DNA from 2 places in the Allobosea sp. GW821-FHT03A12 genome. Region 1 is predicted to be linked to the other one. Evidence: predicted binding sites of a transcription regulator. Region 1 holds the regulator's gene; the other holds the start of a gene.
What was found. Region 1 encodes LexA, which represses DNA repair genes until DNA is damaged. Its sites were predicted from a motif close to TGTTCNNNNTGTGTTCNG; they were not measured.
Positions count from the first base shown of each region.

Region 1 (6,621 bases):
CGGCCCGCTCGAGGCGACGCGCTATCATTCGCTGGTCGTCCGCAGGGAAAGCTGCCCGCCAGAACTGTCGATCGAGGCCGAATCCGGCGACGGCATGATCATGGCGCTGTCGCATCGCGACCTGCCTGTGCATGGCGTGCAGTTCCATCCCGAGAGCATCGCCTCGGAGCATGGCGCGACGATCCTGCGCAATTTCCTCGATCTCGCCGAGCGATGGCCGCGCCAGACCAACAAAGCCGCCCTTTCCGCGACAGCCTGATCGATCGAGTTCCCATGGACGACTTCAAACCCTTCATCGCCAAGGTCGCGACCGGCGCCTCGCTGTCGCGCGAGGAGGCTCGCGACGCCTTCGAATCCATGCTCTCCGGCGAGGTCACCAACGCGCAGGCCGCCGCCTTCCTGATGGCGCTGCGCGTGCGCGGCGAGACCACCGAGGAGATTGCCGGCGCGGTCACCGCCATGCGCGCCCGCATGCTCCCCGTCGAGGCACCGGCCGACGCGATCGACATCGTCGGCACCGGCGGCGATGCATCGGGCTCCTACAATGTCTCGACGCTGGCCTCGATCATCGTCGCGGCTTGCGGCGTGCCGGTCGCCAAGCACGGCAACCGCGCGGCGTCCTCGCGCTCCGGCGCCGCCGACGTGCTGACCGCGCTCGGCGTCAAGGTTGGGCTCGAACCCGCCGGCACCGAGCGCTGCATCGCGCAGGCCGGCGTCGGCTTCATGTTCGCGCCAACCCACCACGCCTCGATGCGCCATGTCGCGCCGGTGCGCACCGAGCTCGGCACCCGCACCATCTTCAACCTCGTCGGCCCGCTCTCGAACCCGGCCGGCGTCAAGCAGCAATTGATCGGCGCCTTCTCCGAGACCTGGCTGGAGCCGATGGTCAAGGTGTTGCAATCGCTGGGGTCGAAGACGGTCTGGGCGGTGCACGGCTCCGACGGCCTCGACGAGATCACCACCACCGGCCCGACCCGCGTCGTCGCGCTTAAGGATGGCAGGATCGAGAGCTTCAATATCGCGCCCGAAGATGTCGGCATCGCCCGCGCCAGGCCGGAGGACCTGCGCGGCGGCGAGCCGGCGCAGAATGCGCAGGCGCTGCAGGATGTGCTCGGTGGGGCGAAGAGCGCCTTCCGTGACATCGCCGCCTTCAACGCCGCGGCCGCGCTCGTCGTCGCCAGCAAGGCGGCTGCGCTCGGCGAGGGACTGGCGCAGGCCTATGCGGTGCTGGACAATGGCAAGGCTAAGGCGGCGCTCGCGACCCTGGTCGCCAGCTCCAATGCGTGAGGCTGCCCATGTCCGATATCCTCAGGCGGATCGAGGCCTATAAGCGCGAGGAGATCGCGGCTGCCCGCGCCGCAGTGCCCCAGGCCGAGATCGAGAAGCGCGCCGCGGCTGAGCCCACGCCGCGCGACTTCATCGGCGCGCTCGAAGCCAAGCACCGCGCCGGCGGCCCGGCTCTGATCGCCGAAATCAAGAAGGCCTCGCCCTCCAAGGGCCTGATCCGCGCCGATTTCGATCCACCGGCGCTGGCCAGGGCCTATGCCGAAGGCGGCGCCGCCTGCCTCTCGGTGCTGACCGACACGCCCTCCTTCCAGGGCCGGCCGGAATACCTCGCTGAAGCACGCGCCGCTTCCGGCCTGCCCGGCCTGCGCAAGGACTTCATGTTCGAGCCCTATCAGGTCTTCGAAGCCAGGAGCTGGGGCGCCGACTGTATCCTGATCATCATGGCCTCGCTCGATGACACGGCCGCGCGCGAGCTCAACGCTACCGCCAAGGCGCTCGGCATGGCCGCGCTCGCCGAGGTCCATGACGAAGCCGAACTTGAGCGCGCGCTCAAGCTCGACACCAGGCTGGTCGGCATCAACAACCGCGACCTGCGCAGCTTCGAGCTCAACCTCGCCGTCACCGAGCGCCTGGCGCCGCGCGTGCCGAAGGACCGCCTGCTGGTCGGCGAGAGCGGCATCTTCAGCCATGCCGACATCGCCCGGCTGCAGGCCTGCGGCGTCAACACCTTCCTGGTCGGCGAGAGCCTGATGCGCCAGGCTGACGTTACTGCCGCGACCCGCCAGCTCCTGACTGGAAACGCCGCCGAGGCGGCGGCGTGAGCCGCCTCACCCATCTCGACCAGAAGGGCGAAGCCCATATGGTCGATGTCGGCGACAAGGCCGAGACCGTCCGGATCGCCGTCGCCGAAGGCCATGTCGTGATGCAAGCCGAAACGCTGGCCATCGTCCGCGACGGCGAGGCCAAGAAGGGCGACGTGCTCGGTACCGCCCGCCTCGCCGGCATCATGGCGGCCAAGCGCGCCCATGAACTGATCCCGCTCTGCCACCCTCTCCTGCTCTCGAAGATCGCAGTCGACCTCACGATCGACGAGACGCTCCCGGGCGTGCGCGTCCGCGCCGAGGTCAAGCTGACCGGCAAGACCGGCGTCGAGATGGAGGCGCTGACCGCCGTCAGCGTCGCCTGTCTCACCGTCTACGACATGGTGAAGGCGGTCGATCGCGCCATGCATATCGAAGGCATCCGGCTCGTGCATAAATCCGGCGGCAAGTCCGGAACCTACGAGATCGCAGGACAACTGGCATGAGCCTCACCCCTGTCCCGGTCGCGCTCAAGGCGCTGCTCGACAGCATACCCGGCCCGACGCCGTCCGAGACGCTGCCGCTGGCGCACTGCGCCGGCCGGGTGCTGGCTGAAGAGGTCATTGCCCTCAGGACCCAACCGCCCTTCGCCAATTCGGCCATGGACGGCTATGCCACCCGAGCCGCCGATCTCGAGCCGGGCAAGGAGCTCAAGGTCATCGGTGAATCCGCCGCCGGCCGCGGCTTTCCCGGCCCGATCGGCCCCGGCGAGACGGTGCGCATCTTCACCGGCGCGCCCATCCCCGACGGCGCCGACGCGATCCTGATTCAGGAACACGCCGAGGGCGTCGGCGGCCCGGTCATCCGCGTCACCAAGCCGGCGAACAAAGGCCAGTTTATCCGCCCGGCCGGGCTCGATTTCGAGACCGGCGAGATCCTGCTGAAGGCCGGCCGCCGGCTCGACAGCGCTGCGCTCGGCCTCGCCGCCGCTGCGGGGCATCCAACCCTGTCCGTCCGCCGCAAGCCGCTGGTCGCGATCCTCGCCACCGGCGACGAACTCGTCCTGCCCGGCGAGCCGGTCGGTCCCGACCAGATCGTCGCTTCCAACAGCTTCGCCCTCGCCGCAATGATCGAGCAGGCCGGCGGCACGGCGCTCGACCTCGGCATCGCCCGCGACAACCACCCCGATCTCGCCGCCAAGATCGAGGCGGCGCGCGAGGCTGGAGCCGATGTCCTGGTCACGCTGGGCGGCGCCTCGGTCGGAGAGCACGATCTCGTCCAGGCGGCGCTGAAGGCGCAAGGCATGGCGCTCGGCTTCTGGAAGATCGCGATGCGCCCGGGAAAGCCGATGATGATGGGCCGGCTCGGCGCGATGGTCGCGCTCGGCCTGCCCGGCAACCCGGTCTCCTCGATCGTCTGCGGCCATCTCTTCGCAATGCCACTGGTCGAGGCTCTGCTCGGCATCGCCGACCCCGAGCGCGATCGCAGCGAGCCCGCCATCCTCGCCACCGACCTGCCGGCCAATGACGAGCGCCAGGACTATCTGCGCGCCACGATCGAGACGGCAGGCGGCGAGCGTCGCGTCAGGCCCTTCGCCAAGCAGGATTCCTCGATGCTGGCGAACCTGTCGCGGGCCGAAGCGCTGGTGATCCGCCCGGCTTTCGCCAAGCCGGCCAAGTCAGGCGATCCCTGCCGCGTCATCCGGCTGCGCTGATCCATTCACCTTGCGGGAGGAAGCGCCTTGCGGAACACAAGGCGAACAGCTATGGTGTTCGTGCTTTGTTTCGATTCCAGCCCGAGAGGCGAGCGGCGCGACCATGCTGACACGCAAACAGTTCGAACTGCTTCGCTTCATCCATGAGCGCCTGCGCGAATCCGGCGTGCCGCCCTCCTTCGACGAGATGAAGGATGCGCTCGACCTGCGCTCCAAATCCGGCATCCACCGGCTGATCATGGCGCTCGAAGAGCGCGGCTTCATTCGCCGGCTCCCGAACCGGGCCCGTGCCCTCGAAGTCATCAAGATGCCGGACGGCATCGGCGGGCCGCAGGCACAGCGCGGCCGCTTCAGCCCCTCCATCGTCCAGGGCGGCCTTGGCCAGACTCCGCCGCCCCCAGCACCGACTGTCAATCTGACGAAGCCGCGCCCGCCGGCTGCCGAGGAGAGCGGGCGCTCGACCGTCTCGATCCCGGTCATGGGCCGCATCGCAGCCGGCACCCCGATCTCGGCGATCCAGGAACGCAGCCACAGCGTCTCGATGCCGGCCGACATGCTTGGCGGCGGCGAGCATTACGCGCTTGAGGTCCGCGGCGATTCGATGATCGAGGCCGGCATCCTCGACGGCGACACCGTCGTGATCCGCAAGCAGGACACCGCCAATACCGGCGACATCATCGTCGCCCTGATCGACGACGAGGAAGCGACGCTGAAGCGGCTGCGCAAGCGCGGCTCCTCGATCGCGCTCGAAGCTGCCAACCCGGCTTATGAGACACGCGTGCTCGGTCCCGACCGGGTCAAGATCCAGGGCCGGCTCGTCAACCTGATGCGGCGCTACTGAAGCGCCTCCAGATCCTGTGCCGGCTCTGCAGCTGTGGGGCTCGGCGCGGGAGCAACTGCGGGCTCCGGCGCCGGCCTCGGTTCCGGCCGCACCCTGGTCCAGGGACGAAGACGCGTGACCTCGTCGGCCGTAAACGCGCGCCAGCCGCCGCGGGCTGCGTGGTAGGCGGTCGCGCCGTCACGGACGAGCGCGCTGCGATCGATCAGGCGGGCGGCGCAAGGTGCCGTCCAATAGAGCGAGGTCACCACGAGATCGGCGCGCTGGCAGTCCTCGACCAGGGCAATACGATCGCGCGTATAGGCGACGCTGCGACCATCCGGCAGGCGAATGACGCAGCCGCGCGCATCGCAGGCGGCGCCATTGCGGAGCACCACATCATCAGGCGAGCGTGAATCGCCGTCGGCATGCAGCCATTGCATCAGCACGAAGCGGCTCGGCTTGCCGGCCAGCACCATCTTCCCCTCCGGCCCGCGCACCAGCACACCCGAGCCGTCGCGCTCGATCAGGATGTCGGGCCGCGACGGCGCCGAGGCCAGCGCCAGCCCACCGACCAGTGGCAGCGCCGCGAGGAAACGCAGCGCCGTCGTCCACAGGGTCAGCCAGAGCAGCGACAGCGAGAACAGGATCAGCGCGGTCGGGCCGAAGGCCGGCAGCACCAAGGTCGAACGGTCGATGCCGGCGACCCAATGGGCGAGCTGGAGCACATAGCTCGAGGCCCAGCCCATCAGCGCCCAGGCCGGCCAGTCAAGCCCGAACGGATAGGCGAGCACGCCGAAGACCGCCGCCGGCATCACGATCAGCGAGACGAAGGGCAGCGCCAGCGCATTGCCGAGCAAGCCGAACGGATTGAAGGTCTGGAAATGATAGACGCCATAGGGCGCCGTCGCGGCGGTGGCGACCATGGTGGTGGTGAGGATGCCGACGGCCGAGAGCCAGAGCGGGCGCAGCGGCCAGGGCCAGGACGCCGCCGCCGCATCGGGCGCCCGCTCCTGCCAACGCTCGGCGAAGGCGATCAGCGCCGCCACCGCCCCGAACGACATCTGGAAGCTCGGCCCGAGCAGCGCCTCCGGCTCGCGCAGCAGCACGATGATCGCGGACAGAGCGAGATTGCGCATGGAGAGCGCCGGCCGATCGACCAGGATCGCCCCGAGCATGACCAGCGTCATGATCAGCGAACGCTCGGTCGCGACATCGGCGCCGGAGAAGATGCAATACGCGGTGGCGCCGAGCATGGCGGCGAGCGCTGCAAGCTTCTTCACCGGCCAATGCAGCGCCGCCGTCTGCGACAGCGCGAGCAGCGCCCGCACCAGCCAGAAGATCGTGCCCGCGGCGAGCACCATGTGCAGGCCGGAGATCGAGACGATATGGTAGATGCCGGCGGCGCGCAGATCGTTGTTGGTCGCTTCGCTGATCAGCCCACGCTTGCCGGTGACGAGCGCCGCCGCCATCGCCCCCGCCTGCCCGCCCCCGCTGGTCGCGATGCGCTCGGTCAGCGCGTTGCGGGCCTGGTCGATCGCGACCGCCAGAGCGAGCCGGCGCGGCATCGGGATCGGCGCCGGCGCAAGCGCGATCTTGCCGGCAATATTGCCGACCGCGCCGACACCCTGGAAGAAGGCATCGCGGGCGAAGTCATAACCGCCGGGACGCGCCGGCCCGGGCGGCGGCAGCAAGCGCGCGGTCGCGCTGATATGGTCGCCGGGCTTCAGCGTCGTCACCGGTGTGGTGACGCGCACCCGCCGCGGCCGCTGCGCCGGCTCGACGCCCGGCAAGTCGGTGACCTGGACGACGATGCGCACGCCCTTCTCACGCTGCTCCAGCGCCTCGACAAAGCCGGTGAGCTTGCCTACATGATTGCGGGCAAGCGCCGGTGCCGCGATGTTGTCCGTCCGCCAGGTCGCAGCCGCAAAGCCGGCAAAGGCCGCGGCGACTGCGATGCAGATCGCCATGACGGTTCGACGCCGGCGCATCAGCAGGCCAGC
Region 1 covers NZ_JBYSVZ010000004.1:590,834-597,454, forward strand. Annotated here, with positions in the region: gene AC3WLC_RS17085 (anthranilate synthase component II) at 1-259, shown strand, start outside; gene trpD (anthranilate phosphoribosyltransferase) at 274-1,287, shown strand; gene trpC (indole-3-glycerol phosphate synthase TrpC) at 1,296-2,108, shown strand; gene moaC (cyclic pyranopterin monophosphate synthase MoaC) at 2,105-2,593, shown strand; gene AC3WLC_RS17105 (molybdopterin molybdotransferase MoeA) at 2,590-3,801, shown strand; gene lexA (transcriptional repressor LexA) at 3,905-4,642, shown strand; gene AC3WLC_RS17115 (ComEC/Rec2 family competence protein) at 4,636-6,621, opposite strand, start outside.

Region 2 (6,621 bases), on a different contig from region 1:
GAAGGGCAGGCCGAGCAGGCGCCGCTGCAGCAGGATCGCGAGGGCGAGCACCGTGACCCCGATCAATGCCAGCGCCGCGAAGAAGACGCCGTTCCACAATTCCGCGATCGGCTGGCGCGACATCACTCGCAGCACCATCGCCGGCGTCGCCACCATGAACGCGAAGGTGTTGAACACCCTGACCGTGTCGGCCGCGAACATGCCGCGCCAGGCGGTGAAGGCACCGAGCGCGATCACCGCGAAGAAGGGCGTGCTGGTGGCGAGGAATTGCAGCATGGGCGGACCGATCGCCCGCGTGGCGGGCCTGTGCGATCGCGCTAGCAGATTTCAGCAATGCGTGCGGCTGCCATAGACGCATGGGGCCTGCGCTTGGGCGGCGTTTAATGCCGCTCAGCCTCTGCGGCGGCGGTCTTCGCGTCGCTGCCGCGCCGCGCCTTCAGCACCGGCTCGACGATGAAATGCATGCCGACGAGGCAGAGCCCGCCGACCGCGAGCCCGAACACCGCGGACGCGGCGGCGGTGGTCAGCCATTCCAGCAGAGCTGCGAGCGCCGGCCAAGCCTTCCCGACCACGACGGCGACGGCATGGATGGCGTGCTCGATCCCGGCGAGCCCGTAGCCGGCGAGGCCGTGGATGATGATTCCGCCGCCGACCCAGAGCATCGCTGCCGTGCCGACGGCGCTCAGCAGCTTGAGGAAGGGCGGCATGCCGGTGACGAGGCCACGTCCCAGCAGCCGGACCGGGAGGATGCGGCTACGCGCCAGCGCGACGCCGGCATCGTCCGCCTTCACGATCAGGGCGACGACGCCGTAGACCAGAACGGTCATGCCGAGGCCGACCACGGCCAGCACCAGCGCCTGCATCCAGAAGGACGAGGCGGTGATGGTGGAGAGCGTGATCGCCATGATCTCGGCCGAGAGGATGAAATCGGTCTTGATCGCGCCGGCGATCTTCTGGTCCTCGAGCTGCCTGGCGTCGAGGGCGTCGGTGCCGCCTTCGCCGGCCGCTTCGTCGCGATGCGCATGCGGCACCACGAGCTCGTAGACCTTCTCGAAGCCCTCGAAGCAGAGATAGGCGCCGCCCGCCATCAGCAGCGGCGTGATCGCCCAGGGCGCGACCAGGCTGAGCACCAGAGCCGCCGGCAGCAGGAAGATGAGCTTGTTCTTCAGCGAACCGAGCGCGATCTTCCAGATGATCGGCAATTCGCGCTCCGCCGCGAAGCCGACAGCATAGCGCGGTGTGACCGCCGCGTCGTCGATGACGATGCCGGCCGCCTTGGCGCCGGCCTTGGTCGCCTGCGCCGCGGCGTCGTCGAGCGCGGCCGCAGCGACCTTCGCCAAGGCTGCGACGTCGTCGAGAAGGGCGAACAGTCCCGAACTCATGGCGGTCTCCAGGCGAGGCCGCCGGGTGGGCGGCGCACAGCGGATAGGTGATCTGGTTTGCCCCGATATGACAGCAGCGAGCCGCCCGCAGGCAAGCCGGAGCGGATGCGGACTTGACTCCGGCACGTTTTGGAGTCGCTTTATGCATGGAACAAAAAGTGAACATGTATCTCCATGGCAGACGCCTCCACCCGATCCCTGACAGCCTTGCGGCAGAGCCTCGCTCTGGCGGGGCTGGCGCGTGAGCTTGCGCCGGTGGAGCGGGTTGCGTTCGGGACGCCCTCGCTGGATGAGCCGCTGGGGGGAGGGATCGCGCGCGCTGCCTTGCATGAGGTTTATGCCTCGGCCGGGGCCGACCTTCCCGCCGCCACGGGCTTCGCCGCGGCGCTGGCCCTGCGCGCTGCCGGATCGCGGCCCGTGCTCTGGGTCCGGCAGGATTTCCTCGATGCCGAAGCCGGGCGCCTGCATCCGCCGGGCCTGGCCGAGCTTGGGCTCGATCCCGCACAAATCCTCTTGGTCAGGGTCCGCGACGGCGAGGGGGCGCTGCGGGCCGGCGCGGAAGCGGCGCGCTGTGCCGCGCTCGGGGCGACGCTGATCGAACCCTGGGGCGCACCGCGCCAGTTCGACCTGACCGCCAGCCGCCGCCTGGCTCTGGCGGCGGAGACCTCCGGCGTCCTGACCCTGCTGCTGCGGGTGGCGGCTGAGCCGCAGCCCAGCGCCGCCAGCACGCGCTGGCAGGTGCATGCCTTGCCGTCGCGGGCGCGGGAGGCGCAGGCGCCGGGCGACCCCGCTTTCGGATTACGGCTGCTGCGCCATCGCGGCGGCCTTGGTGAGCGTGAGTGGCGTGTGGAGTGGAACCGTGACGAGCGATGTTTCCAGGACAGGATCGGGGGAGAGGGAGGCAGCAAAAATGGAGCGGGGGATGCAGCGCCGCTATCTCGCCCTCTGGTTTCCCTATCTGGCGAGCGAGCGCCTGCGCCGGCGGGGCTCCGCCGGGCCGGGTGAGCGTCCGCTCGTCCTAGTCGAGAAGGATCGCGGCGCGCTGCGCCTCGCCGATTGCGACAGCCAGGCCGTCGGGCTCGGCCTGACGCGCGGCCTGACCCTGGCCGACGCCCGCGCCCGCATCCCGGAGCTGACGGTGGTCGAGGCCGATCCGGCCGCCGATCAGCGCCTGATCGAATGGCTCGCCGCGCTCTGCGACCGCTTCACCCCGCTCGTCGCGCTCGATCCGCCGCATGGGCTGGTGCTCGACATCACCGGCTGCGCCCATCTCTTCGGCGGCGAGGCGGCCCTGCGCCAGCGCGTCGGCCGGAGCATGGATTGGCTCGGTCTCACCGTCTTCGCCAGCATCGCCGGCACGCCCGAAGCGGCCCGCGCCCTCTCCCGTTTCAGCCGCTGCGCCATCTCGTTACCGAGCGAGGATGAGCAACGGACGCTGCCGCTATCGGTCTCGGCATTGGAGGCTTCGGCCGAGACGGTGATCGCCTTGTCGCGTGCTGGGTTGAAGACGCTGGGCGATCTCGCTGGCCGGCCTTCGCACACGCTCGCCGCCCGCTTCGGCGAGGCGCTGGTCACGAAGCTGCGCCGCATTCTCGGCCATGAGGATGCCCGGATCACGCCCTTGCGTCCGCCGCCCGATTGCGTGGTCGAGCGGCATTTCCCCGATCCGCTGCAGGACACCGGGGGATTGGAGGAGATCGTCGCCCGCCTGCTCGGCGAGGCCGGGCGCCTGCTCGAGGCGCGCGGCGAGGGCGGGCGCGCCTTCGAGGTCAGTTTCTTCCGCAGCGACGGCGCCGTGCGAAGGCTTCAGCTGGAGACCGGCCGGCCTTCGCGCGATACCGCCGCGATCCTGCGCCTCTATCGCGAGCGCATCGACAGCCTGGCCGACCCGCTCGATCCCGGCTTCGGCTATGACGCGATCAGGCTTGCCGTCCCGGTCTGCGAACCGCTCGGCACGCCGCAAGCGAGCCTTGACGGACGCGCCGTCGAGGAGGAGGCGGTCGCCGATCTGGTCGACCGGCTGGTTGCTCGCTTCGGCCGTGAGCGTGTCTTGCGCTTCATCGCGCAGGACAGCCATCAGCCCGAGCGCGAGGCGGCGCTTGTCCCGGCCGCAGCTAGCGCACCGGAAGATGCTGCGCCCTGGCCCTTAGCCCAGCCGGACGAGCCGCCGGCCCGTCCGCTCCAGCTCTTCGAGCCGCCGCAGCCGGTCGAGACCCTGGCCGAGGTGCCTGATGGGCCGCCCTTGCGCTTCCGCTGGCGGCGCGTGCTGCACGAGATCGCCCGGGCCGAGGGGCCGGAGCGGATCGCGCCGGACTGGTGGCGCGATGGGCCGGGCGAACATACGCGCGACTATTACCGCGTCGAGGATGCGCAGGGGCGCCGCTTCTGGCTGTTCCGAGCTGGCCTCTATGGCCGCGAGACGACCGCGCCGCGCTGGTACCTTCACGGGCTGTTCGCATGACCGCCTACGCCGAACCCGTCGCTGCGAGCAATTTCTCCTTCCTGCGCGGCGCCTCGCCTGGGCCGAACCTGGTGATGACCGCGCTGCTGCTCGGCCAGAGCGGCCTCGGCATCGCCGACCGCAACACCGTCGCCGGCGTGGTGCGGGCCTGGAGCGCTTTGCGCGATCTACGCGAGGACGGCGTGCTGGCTCCCGAGAAAATCCGCGAGGGCGGCAGTCCCGGCGAATATATCTGGGTCGAGAACCCGACCTTCGCCGATCTGCCGTTCACCTTGCCGCAGCTCCAGGCGATGGCGAAAGGCTTCAAGCTCGCCACCGGCAGCCGCCTCGTCTTCGCCGACGGCACGCCGGACATTGTCGTCTATCCCGCCAACCGTGCCGGCTGGGGCCGGCTCTGCCGCTTGCTGACGTCAGGCAATCTGCGTGGCGCCAAGGGCGAATGCATCCTTTCCCTCGACGACCTCCTAAATGACGCTCGCGACCTCCTCTTGATCGTCATGCCGGAGCGCCGGCTCGACGGTCTCTCCGACACCCTCGCCCGGCTCGATGCCGCCGCGCCCGGCGCGGTCTGGCTCGCCGCGACCATGTCGCGCCGCGGCGATGATCGCCGCCGCCTCGCCCGGCTGAAGGCGATCGCGGCACCGACCTGCACCCCGCTGATCGCCACCAATGACGTGCTCTACGATGCGCCCGAGCAGCGCGACCTGCAGGACCTGCTGACCTGCATCCGCGAGGGCACCACGATCGACAAGGCCGGCCGCCTGCTCGAAGCCAATGCCGAGCGTCATTTGAAGGCGCCGCAGGAGATGGCCCGGCTTTTTAAGGAAGCGCCGGAGGCGATCGAGGAGATCCAGCATCTCTTTGGGCGCATCGAGTTCGATCTCAAGGAACTGAGATACGAATACCCTGACGAACCCATTCCGCCCGGCTGGAGCCCTCAAGCCTGGCTCGAAGACCTCGTCCAGAAGCGTGGTGAAATCCGCTATCCTGAAGGGGTGCCGGACAAGGTCCGCGATCTGCTGACCAAGGAGCTCGCCCTGATCGGCAAGCTCGATTACGCCCGTTATTTCCTTACCATCCGCCAGATCGTCGACTTTGCCGAGAACAGGGGCATCCTTTGCCAGGGGCGGGGCTCCGCCGCCAACTCCGCCGTCTGCTACGTGCTCGGGATCACAGCCGTGAACCCGGCCGAGAGCGATGTGCTGTTCGAGCGCTTCATCTCGACCGAGCGGCGCGAGCCGCCCGATATCGACGTCGATTTCGAGCATGAGCGACGCGAGGAGGTGATCCAGTGGATCTATGAGAAATACGGCCGTGAGCGCGCCGGCATCGCCGCGACCGTGATCCATTATCGGCCGCGCAGCGCCATGCGCGAGGCCGGGAAGGCGCTGGGGTTGACCGAGGACGTCACCGCCCGCCTCGCTTCGACGCAATGGGGCAGCTGGGGCTCCGACATCACCCGCAACCAGATCCGTCAAGCCGGACTCGATCCCGACAATCCGGTGATCGCGCAGGCAGTATGGTTCGCCGTGCGCCTGCTCGGTTTCCCCCGCCATCTCTCGCAGCATGTCGGCGGCTTCGTCCTGATGCGCGGCCGGCTCGACGAGACCGTGCCGATCGGCAATGCCGCGATGGACGATCGCACTTTCATCGAATGGGATCGCGACGACATCGACGCAGTCGGCCTGATGAAGGTCGACGTGCTGGCATTGGGCATGCTGACCTGCATCCGCAAGGCTTTCGACCTGCTGCGCGATAAAGAGGGCATCGATCTGGGCCTCGCCGACGTCCCACAGAACGATGTGGCGACCTACGACATGCTTTGCGAGGGCAAGTCGCTGGGCGTCTTCCAGGTCGAGAGCCGGGCGCAGATCAACATGCTGCCGCGGCTGAAGCCGCGAAAGCTCTACGATCTCGTCATTCAGGTCGCGATCGTCCGCCCCGGCCCGATCCAGGGCAACATGGTGCACCCCTATCTGAAGCGCCGCGCCAAGATCGAGGATGTCACCTACCCGTCTCCCTCGCCGGAGCACGGTCCGCACGACGAGCTCTTCGAGGTCCTCAACAAGACGGAGGGCGTGCCGCTCTTCCAGGAACAGGCCATGCGTCTCGCCATGGTCGCGGCGAAGTTCAGCGACATCGAGGCCAATGGTCTGCGCAAGGCGATGGCGACCTTCCGCAATGCCGGCACCATCGGCAATTACGAGGCGATGATGGTCGAGCGCATGGTCGCGCGCGGCTATGAGCGCGATTTCGCCCAGCGCTGCTTCGAGCAGATCAAGGGCTTCGGCAGCTACGGCTTCCCCGAAAGCCACGCCGCTTCCTTCGCCAAGCTGGTCTATGTCTCCTCCTGGCTGAAATGCCATCACCCGGCGATCTTCGCCGCGGCGCTGCTGAATTCGCAGCCCATGGGCTTCTACGCCCCGGCCCAGATCGTCCGCGAGGCGCAGGAGAATGGCGGCGTCGAGCCGCGGCCGATCGACGTCAATTCCAGCGCCTGGGACAATCTGCTGGAGGCGGGAACGCCGGGCTGGAAAAGCCCCTGGGCCCTGCGTCTCGGCCTGCGTCAGCTCGACGGCTTCAAGGAAGACTGGGCGAAGCGTCTCGTCGAGGCCCGCAGTGAAGGCTATCGCGATGTCGAGGAACTCGCTCGCCGCGCCCGCTTGCCGGCCCGCGCCATGCGCCTGCTCGCCGATGCCGACGCTTTCCGCTCGCTCGGGCTCGACCGGCGCGAGGCGCTCTGGGCGGTGCGCCGCCTGCCGGACGACGAAGCGTTGC
Region 2 covers NZ_JBYSVZ010000003.1:637,909-644,529, forward strand. Annotated here, with positions in the region: gene AC3WLC_RS10630 (AEC family transporter) at 1-276, opposite strand, end outside; gene AC3WLC_RS10635 (DUF808 domain-containing protein) at 381-1,382, opposite strand; gene AC3WLC_RS10640 (ImuA family protein) at 1,557-2,387, shown strand; gene AC3WLC_RS10645 (Y-family DNA polymerase) at 2,305-3,843, shown strand; gene AC3WLC_RS10650 (error-prone DNA polymerase) at 3,840-6,621, shown strand, end outside.
Region 2: the regulator LexA is predicted to act here: its motif matches at 1,530-1,547, upstream of AC3WLC_RS10640 (ImuA family protein).